4 regions of the Pantoea sp. UBA4549 genome follow, and region 4 is predicted to be linked to each of the others. Evidence: predicted binding sites of a transcription regulator. Region 4 holds the regulator's gene; each other region holds the start of a gene.
What was found. Region 4 encodes PurR, which represses purine synthesis genes. Its sites were predicted from a motif close to CANGCAAACGTTTGCNTG; they were not measured.

Region 1: a site for PurR is predicted at 1,786-1,803, ahead of guaB (IMP dehydrogenase). Genes of this name have one in related genera too.
Region 2: a site for PurR is predicted at 2,065-2,082, ahead of B3041_RS06780 (NCS2 family permease). Genes of this name have one in related genera too.
Region 3: a site for PurR is predicted at 1,486-1,503, ahead of serA (phosphoglycerate dehydrogenase). Genes of this name have one in related genera too.

The regions. Positions count from the first base shown of each region.
Region 1 covers NZ_DGLH01000007.1:56,134-59,262, reverse strand. Annotated here, with positions in the region: gene B3041_RS05230 (M4 family metallopeptidase) at 1-220, opposite strand, end outside; gene xseA (exodeoxyribonuclease VII large subunit) at 318-1,694, opposite strand; gene guaB (IMP dehydrogenase) at 1,864-3,129, shown strand, end outside.
Region 2 covers NZ_DGLH01000009.1:26,274-29,402, reverse strand. Annotated here, with positions in the region: gene B3041_RS06785 (AMP nucleosidase) at 1-471, shown strand, start outside; gene B3041_RS06780 (NCS2 family permease) at 526-1,824, opposite strand; gene B3041_RS06775 (winged helix-turn-helix domain-containing protein) at 2,232-2,972, shown strand; gene B3041_RS06770 (carbohydrate kinase family protein) at 2,915-3,129, opposite strand, start outside.
Region 3 covers NZ_DGLH01000003.1:67,053-70,181, reverse strand. Annotated here, with positions in the region: gene B3041_RS00865 (5-formyltetrahydrofolate cyclo-ligase) at 1-146, shown strand, start outside; gene serA (phosphoglycerate dehydrogenase) at 168-1,406, opposite strand; gene rpiA (ribose-5-phosphate isomerase RpiA) at 1,685-2,344, opposite strand; gene B3041_RS00850 (LysR family transcriptional regulator ArgP) at 2,527-3,129, shown strand, end outside.
Region 4 covers NZ_DGLH01000009.1:567,399-570,527, forward strand. Annotated here, with positions in the region: gene B3041_RS09345 (C40 family peptidase) at 318-1,106, shown strand; gene purR (HTH-type transcriptional repressor PurR) at 1,505-2,530, shown strand; gene punR (DNA-binding transcriptional activator PunR) at 2,527-3,129, opposite strand, start outside.

The DNA of each region.
Region 1 (3,129 bases), on a different contig from region 4:
GAATCAGCGTGCCGGGCAGCGTCTGGCTATGCCCGGCATCAAAAATGGCGCGCAGTACCTCGCCTGGCCGGGCAATATCCGCCGGGGCGACAACGCGGTGCGGCTCCGCCATCAGCTGCTGAACGTGGGTAAGCGTACGGCGTGCCGACGCCTGTTGCGGCCCTGCACAGTTATCGATGATATTACGCAGAATATAGGGGGGGATTACGCTGTATGACATGCCGGACTCCCTGAGTGATGGGTATGCAAAGAGTATAGACCGGGGTCAGGCAGAGCAGGGGGGCGTGAAAGCAGGGAGAGCATCTCTCCCTGCTGGCTTAGTCAGATCGGCGGGATGTGCGGCGGCGCTTCAGCGGCGTGAGGGCAGTGACTTCGCTCTCTACCCAGCCATCCTGCAGCCGGGTGCGCAGTCTGTCGCCCGGCTGCAGCGGGGCGATCTGTTTTACGACTTCGCCCTGCGTATCGGTGGTGACGCTGAAGCCGCGCGCCAGCGTCGCCAGCGGGCTGACGCCCTCCAGCTGTGCCATCAGCGTGCCAAAGCGCTGGCGATCCTGCCCCAGCTGCTGCGTCATGCTCTGCTGCAGCCGGTAGTGCCAGTGCGTGAGCTGCTGCTGCGCGCGCAGGATGCGTCCCTGCGGCTGCTGCGCACTGAGCCGCTGCAGCAGCCGATCCTGCTGCCGCTGCGCGCTGCGCAGTTGCCGATCGGCGGCGGCGCCTAAGCGACGCTGCAGCTGAAACAGGGCGGTCTGCTGGCGAGCCAGGCGCAGCTGCGGATGCTGCTGCTGCAGGCGATGCTGAAGCTGGGTGAGATAACGCTGCTGCCCGGCAAGGTAGTAGTCCATCGCCATCTCCATGCGCTGCTGCTGTGACTGCAGCTGGCGCAGCAGTTCGACCTGATTGCGGCTGACGATCTCAGCGGCGGCAGAGGGCGTGGGCGCGCGTAAATCCGCGACAAAATCGGCAATGGTGACATCCGTTTCATGTCCCACGGCGCTGACCACCGGCAGGCGGCTGGCAAAAATCGCACGCGCCACGCGTTCATCGTTAAAGCACCAGAGATCTTCCAGCGAGCCGCCGCCGCGGCCGACAATCAGCACGTCACATTCGTTGCGCTGGTTGGCCAGCTCGATAGCGCGCACGATGGCAGCGGGCGCATCGGCCCCCTGCACCACGGTGGGGTAGATGACCACCGGGAGTGAGGGATCGCGGCGGTGCAGCACGCGCAGCACATCATGCAGCGCGGCGCCGGTTGCGGAGGTGATCACCCCGACCTGGCGGGCCGGATCGGGCAGCGGCTGTTTGAACTGCTGATCGAACAACCCTTCTGCGCTGAGCTGCGCTTTCAGCTGCTCAAACTGCTGCTGCAGCAGGCCTTCACCCGCCGGATGCATGCTTTCAATGATTAACTGATAGTCGCCGCGCGGCTCATACAGCGTGACGCTGGCCCGCACCAGCACCTGCTGCCCGTGCTGCGGCCGGAACGTCACGCGCCGGTTGCTGTTGCGGAACATCGCGCAGCGCACCTGGGCGCCATCATCTTTCAGCGTGAAGTACCAGTGGCCGGACGCGGGCTGCGTGAAATTAGAGATCTCAGCGCTGAGCCACACCAGGCCCATCTCATTTTCCAGCAGCGTGCGCACCGTGGTGTTGAGGCGGCTGACGGTAAAAATATTGGCGGTTGCAGGTAGCGACATGTGATGAAGATCAAATTTTAAATCAGAGGGTTAATTCATCGATACTACAGGGCTGCTGCGCAGGATCAAGACTTTTTCTGAAAAAGCAGTAGAGGCAATCGGTTTCGTCCTGTATAATGCCGCGGCAATATTTTATCTGTTTTCAACGCCCCCAGGTGGAGATATTGCAATGCTAAGAATCGCGAAAGAAGCCCTCACATTTGACGACGTCCTGCTCGTTCCCGCTCACTCCACTGTATTGCCTAACACCGCTGACCTCAGCACCCAACTGACCAAAAACATCCGTCTGAACATTCCTATGCTCTCTGCTGCGATGGATACCGTGACCGAAGCGGGTCTGGCGATCGCGCTGGCACAGGAAGGCGGCCTCGGCTTTATTCATAAAAATATGTCGATTGAGCGTCAGGCTGATGAAGTGCGTAAGGTGAAAAAGCATGAAAGTGGCGTGGTAACAGAGCCGCAGACCGTGCTGCCGACCACGACGCTGGCGGAAGTGAAAGAACTTACCGACCGTAACGGCTTCGCCGGCTACCCGGTCGTCAACGCCGGTAACGAGCTGGTGGGGATCATCACCGGTCGCGATGTGCGCTTTGTGACCGATCTGACGCTGCCGGTTACCGCGGTCATGACGCCGAAAGAGCGTCTGGTCACGGTAAAAGAGGGTGAGGCGCGTGAAGTGGTACTGCAGAAGATGCACGAAAAGCGCGTTGAAAAAGCGCTGGTCGTGGATGAGAGTTTCCACCTGCTGGGCATGATCACCGTAAAAGATTTCCAGAAAGCTGAACGTAAACCCAACGCCTGTAAAGATGCGCAGGGCCGTCTGCGCGTGGGCGCGGCGGTGGGTGCCGGCGCCGGTAACGAAGAGCGCGTGGATGCGCTGGTTGCCGCTGGCGTTGACGTGCTGCTGATTGACTCTTCGCACGGCCACTCCGAAGGCGTGCTGCAGCGCATTCGTGAAACCCGCGCCAAATATCCCGATCTTGAAATCATTGGCGGCAACGTTGCCACCGGTGCCGGTGCCCTGGCGCTGGCTGAAGCGGGCGTGAGCGCGGTGAAAGTGGGTATCGGTCCGGGCTCTATCTGTACCACCCGTATCGTGACCGGCGTAGGCGTACCGCAGATCACCGCTGTTTCTGACGCCGTGGCGGCGCTGGAAGGCACCGGTATTCCGGTCGTGGCTGATGGCGGTATCCGCTTCTCCGGCGATATCGCTAAAGCGATCGCCGCAGGCGCAGCCGCTGTGATGGTGGGCTCCATGCTGGCCGGTACCGAAGAGTCTCCGGGCGAGATCGAACTCTACCAGGGCCGCGCCTTTAAATCCTACCGCGGCATGGGCTCGCTCGGTGCGATGTCCAAAGGCTCTTCTGACCGTTACTTCCAGACTGACAACGCCGCAGACAAGCTGGTACCGGAAGGCATTGAAGGCCGCGTTGCT
Region 2 (3,129 bases), 540 kb from region 4:
CATGTGCTCGACAGCGTGCTGCCGCCGGATATTCCGGTACCCAGCATCGCCGAAGTGCAGCGTGCGCTCTACGATGCGACCAAGTCAGTGAGCGGCATGCCGGGTGAAGAGGTTAAACAGCGGCTGCGTACCGGTACGGTGGTCACCACTGACGATCGCAACTGGGAGCTGCGCTACGCCGCTTCCGCGCTGCGTTTTAACCTGAGCCGCGCCGTGGCGGTGGATATGGAGAGTGCGACTATCGCGGCGCAGGGCTACCGCTTTCGCGTGCCTTACGGCACGCTGCTGTGCGTTTCTGATAAACCGCTGCACGGTGAGATCAAGCTGCCGGGTCAGGCGAACCGCTTTTACGAGGGGGCCATTTCTGAACATCTGCAGATTGGCATTTGTGCGGTAGAGCTGCTGCGCGCCGAGGGCGATAAGCTGCATTCCCGCAAGCTGCGCACGTTCAACGAGCCGCCGTTCCGGTAACGCACCAGCCTGCGTCCATCAGCAGGGAAGCCCGGGCGGGCTTCCCTTTTTTGATCAGGCGCTGAGCCATCCCAGCTTGATGACAAACAGCAGTGAGAGGATCACCAGTGCGCTATTGACCTCCCTGCTGCGACCGCTCAGCAGCTTAACGACGGTCCAGGTGATGAAACCAAAGGCGATGCCGTTGGCAATGGAGTAGGTCAGCGGCATGGTCAGCGCCGTTACCGTTACCGGTGCTGCCGTCGTCACATCTTTCCAGTCAATTTCCGCCAGGCCGGACGCCATCAGTACGGCGACAAACAGCAGCGCCGGGGCAGTGGCCCAGACCGGCACGCTGCCCGCCAGCGGTGAGAAGAACAGGCTCAGCAGAAACAGCACGGCTACCACAACCGCCGTCAGACCGGTGCGTCCGCCGGCGCTGACGCCAGCCGCGGATTCCACATAGCTGGTGGTGGTTGAAGTGCCGAGCAGTGAGCCAAACAGCGCCGCCGCGCTGTCAGCGATCAGTGCGCGTCCCATTTTTGGCACGTTGCCCTGCTCATCCGCCAGGCCTGCGCGTTTCGTCACGCCCAGCAGCGTGCCCGTGTTATCAAACACATCAACAAACAGAAAGGCAAAAATTACGCTTACCAGCCCCACATTGAAGGCGCCGGCGATGTCGAGCTGCATAAAGGTAGGCGCAATCGAAGGCGGTGCGGAGAAGACGCCGCCAAACGGCGTCAGGCCGATGCCCATAGAGATAAAGGTCACCACCAGAATACCGATCAGCACCGCGCCGGTCACGCGGCGCGCTTCCAGTACCACGATGATAAAAAAGCCGAGCAGCGCCAGCAGCGGCCCCGGTTTGGTCAGATCGCCCAGCCCGACCAGCGTCGCCGGGTTATCCACCACAATGCCGGCACCTTCCAGCGCGATCAGCGCCAGAAACAGACCGATACCGGCGGCAATGCCGGCCCGCAGCGGCAGCGGGATGCTGGCGATAATCCACTCACGAATTTTAAAGATGGAGAGGGCAAAGAAGATCACTGCCGAAAGAAACACTGCGCCCAGCGCAATCTGCCAGGTGTAACCCATATGCAGCACAACGGTGTAAGTGAAAAACGCGTTCAGCCCCATGCCGGGGGCCAGCGCAATCGGATAGTTAGCAATCAGTCCCATCAGAATTGAGCCGATTGCTGCCGCGAGACAGGTCGCCACGAACACCGCCCCTTTATCCATGCCGGTCGCGCCCAGAATCGCGGGGTTAACAAACAGGATATAGGCCATTGCGAGGAAGGTGGTGATCCCCGCCACGATCTCCGTGCGCACGGTGGTGTTGTGCGCCTTAAGCTTAAACAGTTTCTCTAACATCATTCTCTCTCATGAACGGAGACGCAGCGGCTGCGCGTTCTCACTGGCCAACGTGGTTAACAGCTGATTGTTTTTTGCTGAAAGCGAGTCTGCCGGACGTAAGGTTGCCCCCTCCGCTTTCCCCTGTCCTGATAGCAATTGCTGTGCCATCCTCTGCGCAATCGTTTACGTTTTCAGATACGCATCCGGTTAAGAAAAGTCTGAACCAGAAAGAAGCGCGATTATGGTGCATTGCCCCGCTGCTGCGCAATCGTTTTCCTTCATGCCACGCTGTGCGCAATAATTTTGCGGTGCCGCACGCTTTCGCGTTCTGCCTGGCGATATCGCTCACGTTTCTGCTGCACGATTCAGCAGGTCAAAAACAGCAGGTTATAGTGCCTCTACTCTCTGCATGATAACGAGGCCGCGCCATGAAGCCCGCGATACTGATCGTTGACGATGATCGTGCCATCTGCGAACTGCTGCACGATGTCTTAAGTGAGCATGTTTCTGCCGTCTATCGCTGCCACCTCGGGCGCGATGTCCAGGCGCTGCTGACGCTGCACCCGGACATTTCGCTGGTGATGCTCGATATGATGCTGCCGGATACTAACGGGCTGCTGGTTCTGCAGCAGATCCAGCGAGAACATCCGGGCGTGCTGGTGATCATGCTGACCGGTATGGGATCGGAGGCCGAGATGGTGGTTGGCCTCGAAATGGGTGCCGATGACTATATCGCTAAGCCGTTCAATCCGCGTGTGGTGGTGGCCAGAGCGCGCGCCGCGCTGCGCCGCAGCGGCAGGCACGGGGAACCGGAGAGCGTCCCCCCTGCAGGCTGGCAGTTCAACGGCTGGCAGCTGGATGAGATGCGCTGCCAGCTGCTGAATCCGCAGCGTGAAAGCGTGCCGCTGACGCAGGGAGAATATACGCTGCTGCGTGCGCTGGTTGCCCATGCCCGCAAAGTGTTAACGCGCGACCAGCTGCTGGAGCTGACGCACAGCGAAACGCTGGATGTCTTTGACCGCACTATCGACGTGCTGATCATGCGGCTGCGGCGTAAAATCGAAGCGAACCCGCATCAGCCAAACCTTATCCGCACCATTCGCGGCCTCGGCTATGTGTTTTCAGCCGACGTAGTGCGTCCGGCGGCGCCCGTGTCGCAGATCGCCTGATCCATCCAGCGCTGCATTTCCGGTAACGGCCGGATACCATCCAGCGCATTCGCCGCGCGCAGGTTAAAGCAGGCGCAGGTGTGCGCCAGCTGCAGGGTGGCTGACAGCGTATAGCCCTCGTGGCTGGCGTACAGCACGCCGGCGCAGAAAGCGTCCC
Region 3 (3,129 bases), on a different contig from region 4:
AGAACTGGCAGCGCCATGGCTGCCTGCCGATAGGCATTGCTCACGACTGCCAGCGCGTTGAGGCGCTGCCGGCAGCCGCATGGGACATCCCGCTACCGGCCGTGCTCACGCCGGCAAAACTGTGGCAGTGGGATGCGTCGTTCTGACGGGCGCCTGCCCGTCACTTATCAGTAGAGCAGACGGGCGCGCATCGTGCCCGGAATCGCACGCATCAGCTGCAGCGCTTTATCCGCAACATCTTTTTCGGCGTCGATATCAATTACTACGTAGCCGAGCTGAGGCGAGGTCTGCAGGAACTGGGCCGCGATATTAATATTCTGCTCAGCGAAAATCTGGTTAATCGCAGTGAGAATACCCGGACGGTTTTCGTGAATGTGCAGCAGACGACTGGCGCTGGCGCCGTGCATTGGCAGCGACACCTCCGGAAAATTAACCGCAGAGAGCGTTGAGCCGTTATCAGAGTATTTTGCCAGCTTACCTGATACTTCCAGGCCGATATTCTCCTGCGCTTCCTGCGTGGAACCGCCAATGTGCGGCGTCAGAATAACGTTATCAAACTCGCACAGCGGTGAATTGAACGGATCGCTGTTGGTTGCCGGTTCAGTCGGGAAGACGTCAATGGCTGCACCCGCCAGATGTTTGCTGGAGAGCGCATGACACAGCGCCGGGATATCAATGACGGTGCCGCGAGCAGCGTTGATCAGCAGCGCGCCCGGCTTCATCAGTGCCAGCTCTTCTGTGCTAATCATGTTCTGGGTTGAGGCGGTCTCCGGCACATGCAGGCTCACCACATCACTCATATTGAGCAGATCTGACAGGTGACGCACCTGCGTAGCGTTCCCCAGCGGCAGCTTGTTTTCAATATCGTAAAAGAAAACGTGCATCCCCAGGCCTTCCGCCAGCACGCCAAGCTGCATGCCGATATGCCCATAGCCAATGATGCCCAGCTTTTTGCCGCGCGCTTCATAGGAGCCGGTTGCCACTTTGTTCCAGATACCGCGGTGCGCCTTGGCGTTCGCTTCCGGAATGCCGCGCAGCATCAGCAGCATCTCCCCGATCACCAGCTCAGCTACGGAGCGGGTATTAGAGAAAGGTGCGTTAAATACCGGAATACCGCGCTGCGCAGCGGCGTTAAGATCGACCTGATTGGTGCCGATGCAGAAGCAGCCAACCGCTACCAGCTTCTCTGCTGCGGCGAAAATCTCTTCCGTAAGCTGGGTGCGGGAGCGGATACCGATAAAGTGCGCATCACGGATTGAGGCTTTCAGCGATTCTGCATCCAGCGCCCCTTTGTGAAACTCGATGTTGGTATAGCCTGCCGCGCGAAGATTTTCCAGCGCGCTCTGATGCACGCCCTCCACCAGCAGAAATTTAATTTTGTCTTTATCCAGTGATACCTTTGCCATTTCCCGACCCTATTCAGAATTCAACGTGGAGTGCCATAAGATTACCTTCTGCCAAAATAACAAATTCTGGCAATGCGGCAATACAAACGATTGCGACTGCAGCAGCACGCTCCGGCTTTCGGGCAGCACAAATCCATACAAAATCGCAGGATGCCGGAAGCAGAGAGCAGGAATCGGCTCTCCATGCCCTGTTTGTGACATAAGTCACTAAATTCAGGCCGGTAAAGAAAAGCAGAATTAGCCGGGTAAAAAACGGCGCGTCAGGCGCGCCGGAGAGATCATTTGAGAATAGTTTTGACGCCATCCGGTGTGCCAATCAGCGCGACATCAGCGCCCCGGGTGGCAAACAGACCCACCGTGACCACGCCCGCCAGCGCATTAATGTTTTTCTCCATGGTGACGGGATCGAGGATCTGCAGGTTGTGCACGTCGAGAATGATGTTGCCATTATCGGTCACCACCTGCTGCCGATACTCTGGCTGGCCGCCAAGCTTCACCAGCTCGCGCGCGACATATGCTCGCGCCATCGGGATCACCTCAACCGGCAGCGGGAAACGGCCAAGAATATCAACCTCTTTGGACGCATCCGCGATACAGACAAACTTTTGCGCGACCGCTGCCACAATCTTCTCGCGCGTCAGCGCTGCGCCACCGCCTTTGATCATCTGCATATGCGGGTTGATCTCATCGGCACCATCGACATAGACCGCAATATCATCCACGTCGTTAAGATCGAAAACCGGTATGCCCAGCGATTTCAGCTTCAGGGTGGAGGCTTCAGAACTGGAGACCGCCCCCTCAATCTGGTGCTTCATGGTGGCCAGCGCGTCGATAAAATGCGCGGCCGTTGATCCGGTGCCTACGCCAACAATGGTGCCTGGCTGCACATACTGCAGCGCCGCCCACCCTACCGCTTTTTTCAGTTCATCCTGGGTCATGGTATGTTTAAAACCTGTGCGACATCAAAGTGCGCGTAGTATAAAACAACGCGCTGTAAAAGTGCGCGACTCACGCGCCACCGATTTATACCTTTGGAAGCCAGTCCGCAAAAATACAGCTGCCGCACAGTGCGGCCATTTTGTGGCATAGTACTTTCCACCCTGAACGAGAGAGAACCATAATGAAACGCCCGGATTACCGCACGCTTCAGGCGCTGGATGCAGTTATTCGTGAGCGCGGCTTTGAGCGCGCTGCACAGAAGCTTTGTATTACCCAGTCAGCCGTATCGCAGCGTATCAAGCAGCTGGAAAACCTGTTTGGTCAGCCGCTGCTGGTACGCACTGTTCCGCCCCGCCCCACTGAACAGGGGCAGAAGCTGCTGGCGCTGCTGCATCAGGTTGAGTTGCTGGAAGAGGAGTGGCTGGGTGACGATCAAAGCGGGACCACGCCGCTGCTGCTCTCGCTGGCGGTTAACGCCGACAGTCTTGCGACCTGGCTGTTGCCGGCACTGAAAGATGTGCTGGCGGACTCACCGGTACGGCTGAATCTGCAGGTGGAAGATGAAACGCGCACGCAGGAACGGCTGCGTCGTGGCGAAGTGGTAGGCGCCGTGAGTATCCAGCCGCAGCCGCTGCCAAGCTGCCTGGTTGATCAGCTGGGGGCGCTCGACTATCTGTTTTGCGCCTCGCCCGATTTTGCCGCCCGCTACTTCCCTAACGGCGTCACGCGCTCTGCTTTGCTCAAGGCACCGGCGGTGGCGTTTGACCATCTGGATGATATGCAT
Region 4 (3,129 bases):
TATTGTAGCGACTTCGTCCCGTGACTGAAAACGGGAATTTGTCTCGTTGCAGCCTGAATCGCCATGTTTGTTAAGTTTGTTGCCCCAGGCGTATGACGAAGTGTGTATTAATACACGATTAGCAATAAACCTGCTGTGTTAAACACCTGAAACTGCTCATTTTTGCTACACAGCCACTACTATGAGCTATTTAATAAAAAAGACCTTACCTTTTGTAAAAAAAGTGGATTAGAATCAATCCGGCGCTGATCGCTGATCAGAATTTTCTAATATTGCCGCGGTCTGCTTCTGCAGTCTGCCGAACCTGTAACCGGACTATGCGTTTACTGATTACGCTTTTCATACTGGCTTTTGCTCAGCTGTTTTTTAACGTGGCCGCTGCTTCACCGCACAAGCCGGTTAACGCCAGCCTGCAGAAAGCGGAGAAAAAGAGCGCGCGCGATGATGAGCGCCGCAAACGACGCCCGGTTAAAACGTCGGCTAAAAAAACACGCGTCACGCCTGTACAAAAAGTTAAAACCAAAAAAAACCTCCCCGCAGAGCCTTCTGCCACTACACGCACCGCCCGCAAAAAAGGGGCTGCACCCTCTGCCGGTAAAAAATATGGTCATCAGCGTACCAGCCGGAAAACAGTGGCAGCAGAAGAGACCACCGATACGCTGACCGGTGTCAGGCTCAGTAAATCTCACCGCCTGCGCTATCAGAAAGCACGTGAAACCGCCATGACTAAGCTCATGGGCCAGCTGGGCAAACCTTATCAGTGGGGTGGCACCTCTCCGCTTACCGGATTCGACTGCAGTGGTCTGGTCTGGTACGCCTATAAAGATCTGGTTCGTTTTAAACTGCCGCGTACGGCTAATGAAATGTATCATCTGCGCGACGCTGCCCCCATCAAGCGTGAAATGCTGGAGAAAGGCGATCTGGTGTTTTTCCGCATCAATAATCGCGGGACCGCCGATCATGTTGGCGTTTATCTGGGTAACGGCAAATTCATTCAGTCGCCGCGCACCGGCAAGGATATTCAGATCAGCGCGCTGGGTGAAGATTACTGGCAGAAACATTATGTTGGCGCACGCCGTATGATGACCCCTAAAACCATTCGCTAACGGTTGCGCAACACGCAGAACCGCACGGCGTAACGCATTCGCGCTTCACGCCGGCACAGCCGCAAGGTCACGGCAGTTATCAGCAGCCGCACTGCGCCTGAAGTCTCCGTTGCCGCTTTCTGCCTGCACCACACGCTTTCGTATCTATCGCCGGAATAGAATTATTTTCGCCTGGCCGCAGGTAAACATCTCGTTTTATGACCCTCACCTTGCTAGAATCGCCGCCTTTCGTTGCGCAACACCTTTTGCGCACGCTGCTGTCATTATCTGCCACGGTTAATTACTCGCCTTAAATCAGCCATTTTTATGCTGAAATCGGGCAGAAAACCCTGCGCAGACGCAAACGTTTAACACTATACTTATCATAAAGTTGCGATAGGTTTAAGAGGTCCATTTTCATGGCAACAATTAAAGATGTGGCAAAACGCGCTGGCGTATCAACGACCACGGTTTCGCACGTCATCAATAAAACGCGCTTTGTCGCTGAAGAGACGCGTAATGCCGTGTGGGAAGCAATTAAAGCGCTGCACTATTCTCCCAGCGCTGTCGCCCGCAGCCTGAAGGTCAATCACACTAAGACGCTGGGTCTGCTGGCAACCTCCAGTGAAGCCCCCTACTTTGCTGAAATTATTGAAGCAATTGAGAATCACTGCTTCGCTCAGGGCTATACGCTGATACTGGGCAATGCGCATAACGACTTACAAAAGCAGCGCGCCTATCTGTCGATGATGGCGCAAAAACGGGTCGATGGCCTGCTGGTGATGTGCTCTGAGTATCCGGACGATCTGCTTCAGATGCTGGAAGAGAATCGTAATATCCCGATGGTGGTGATGGACTGGGGCGCTTCACGCGGTGATTTTACTGATACCGTACAGGATAACGCATTCCAGGGCGGCTATCTGGCCGGTCGTTACCTGATCGAGCGTGGTCATCGCGATATTGGCGCGATTCCGGGTCAGCTGGAGCGTAATACCGGCGGCGGACGGCACGCCGGCTTTTTACAGGCGATGCATGAAGCGGGTATCACGGTGCGTGCCGAGTGGATCGTACAGGGCGATTTTGAGCCTGAATCGGGTTATCAGGCGATGCAGCAGATCCTGAGCCAGAAGCAGCGCCCTACCGCTGTGTTCTGCGGCGGCGATATCATGGCAATGGGCGCGATCTGCGCCGCCGATGAGATGGGCCTGCGCGTTCCGCAGGATATTTCGGTGATCGGCTATGACAATGTGCGCAATGCCCGCTACTTTACGCCGGCGCTGACGACGGTGCATCAGCCTAAAGCGCAGCTGGGCGAGAAAGCGCTGGAGATGCTGCTGGATCGCATCACCAGCAAACGCGAAGAGCCGCAAACGATTGAAGTTCAGCCCAGTCTGATTGAGCGTCGCTCTGTCGGGGACGGTCCGTTTCGCGACTATCGCCGCTAAGCGCGGCGTTCGCTGAGCCACTCATGGTTTAGCGTCTCAGCATCACCCAGGTAAGCCAGCAGCCACGTCAGTGCCGGTGATGCCCGCTGCCCGGCCCAGCTGACGCAGCAGGGGCTGTCCGGAAAAGGCTGCGGCAGGATCAGTTCTGCCAGCGCGCCGCTATCCAGTAGCGGTCGCGCCAGATGTCCCGGGATCATCCCCACGCACAGGCCAGCTTGCAGGCAGTCGATCCCGGTTTCCCACTCCGGCACCACCAGCCGGCGCTGATTATCCAGCGTCCATGTCATACGACGCGGGAGTGCGCGCGACGTATCCTCCAGCACCAGCGACGGCCATGCGCGCAGCGCCTCTTCATCAGGATGCGCGCTCTGCGCCAGCGGATGATCCGGACTGACCACGCAGCGCCAGTTAAGGGCACCCATATCCTGAAAAGCAAAGCGCCCGCCGACCGGGATCGCCTGCGTGGCGCCAATGGCCACGTCAACCCGGCCGTCGGCGAGCGCATCCCATACGCCGTTGAACACCTCATAGCTGATGATCAGCTCCATATCGGGAAAATGGCGATAGAAATCTTTAACCAGCTGGCGCGTGCGCTGCGG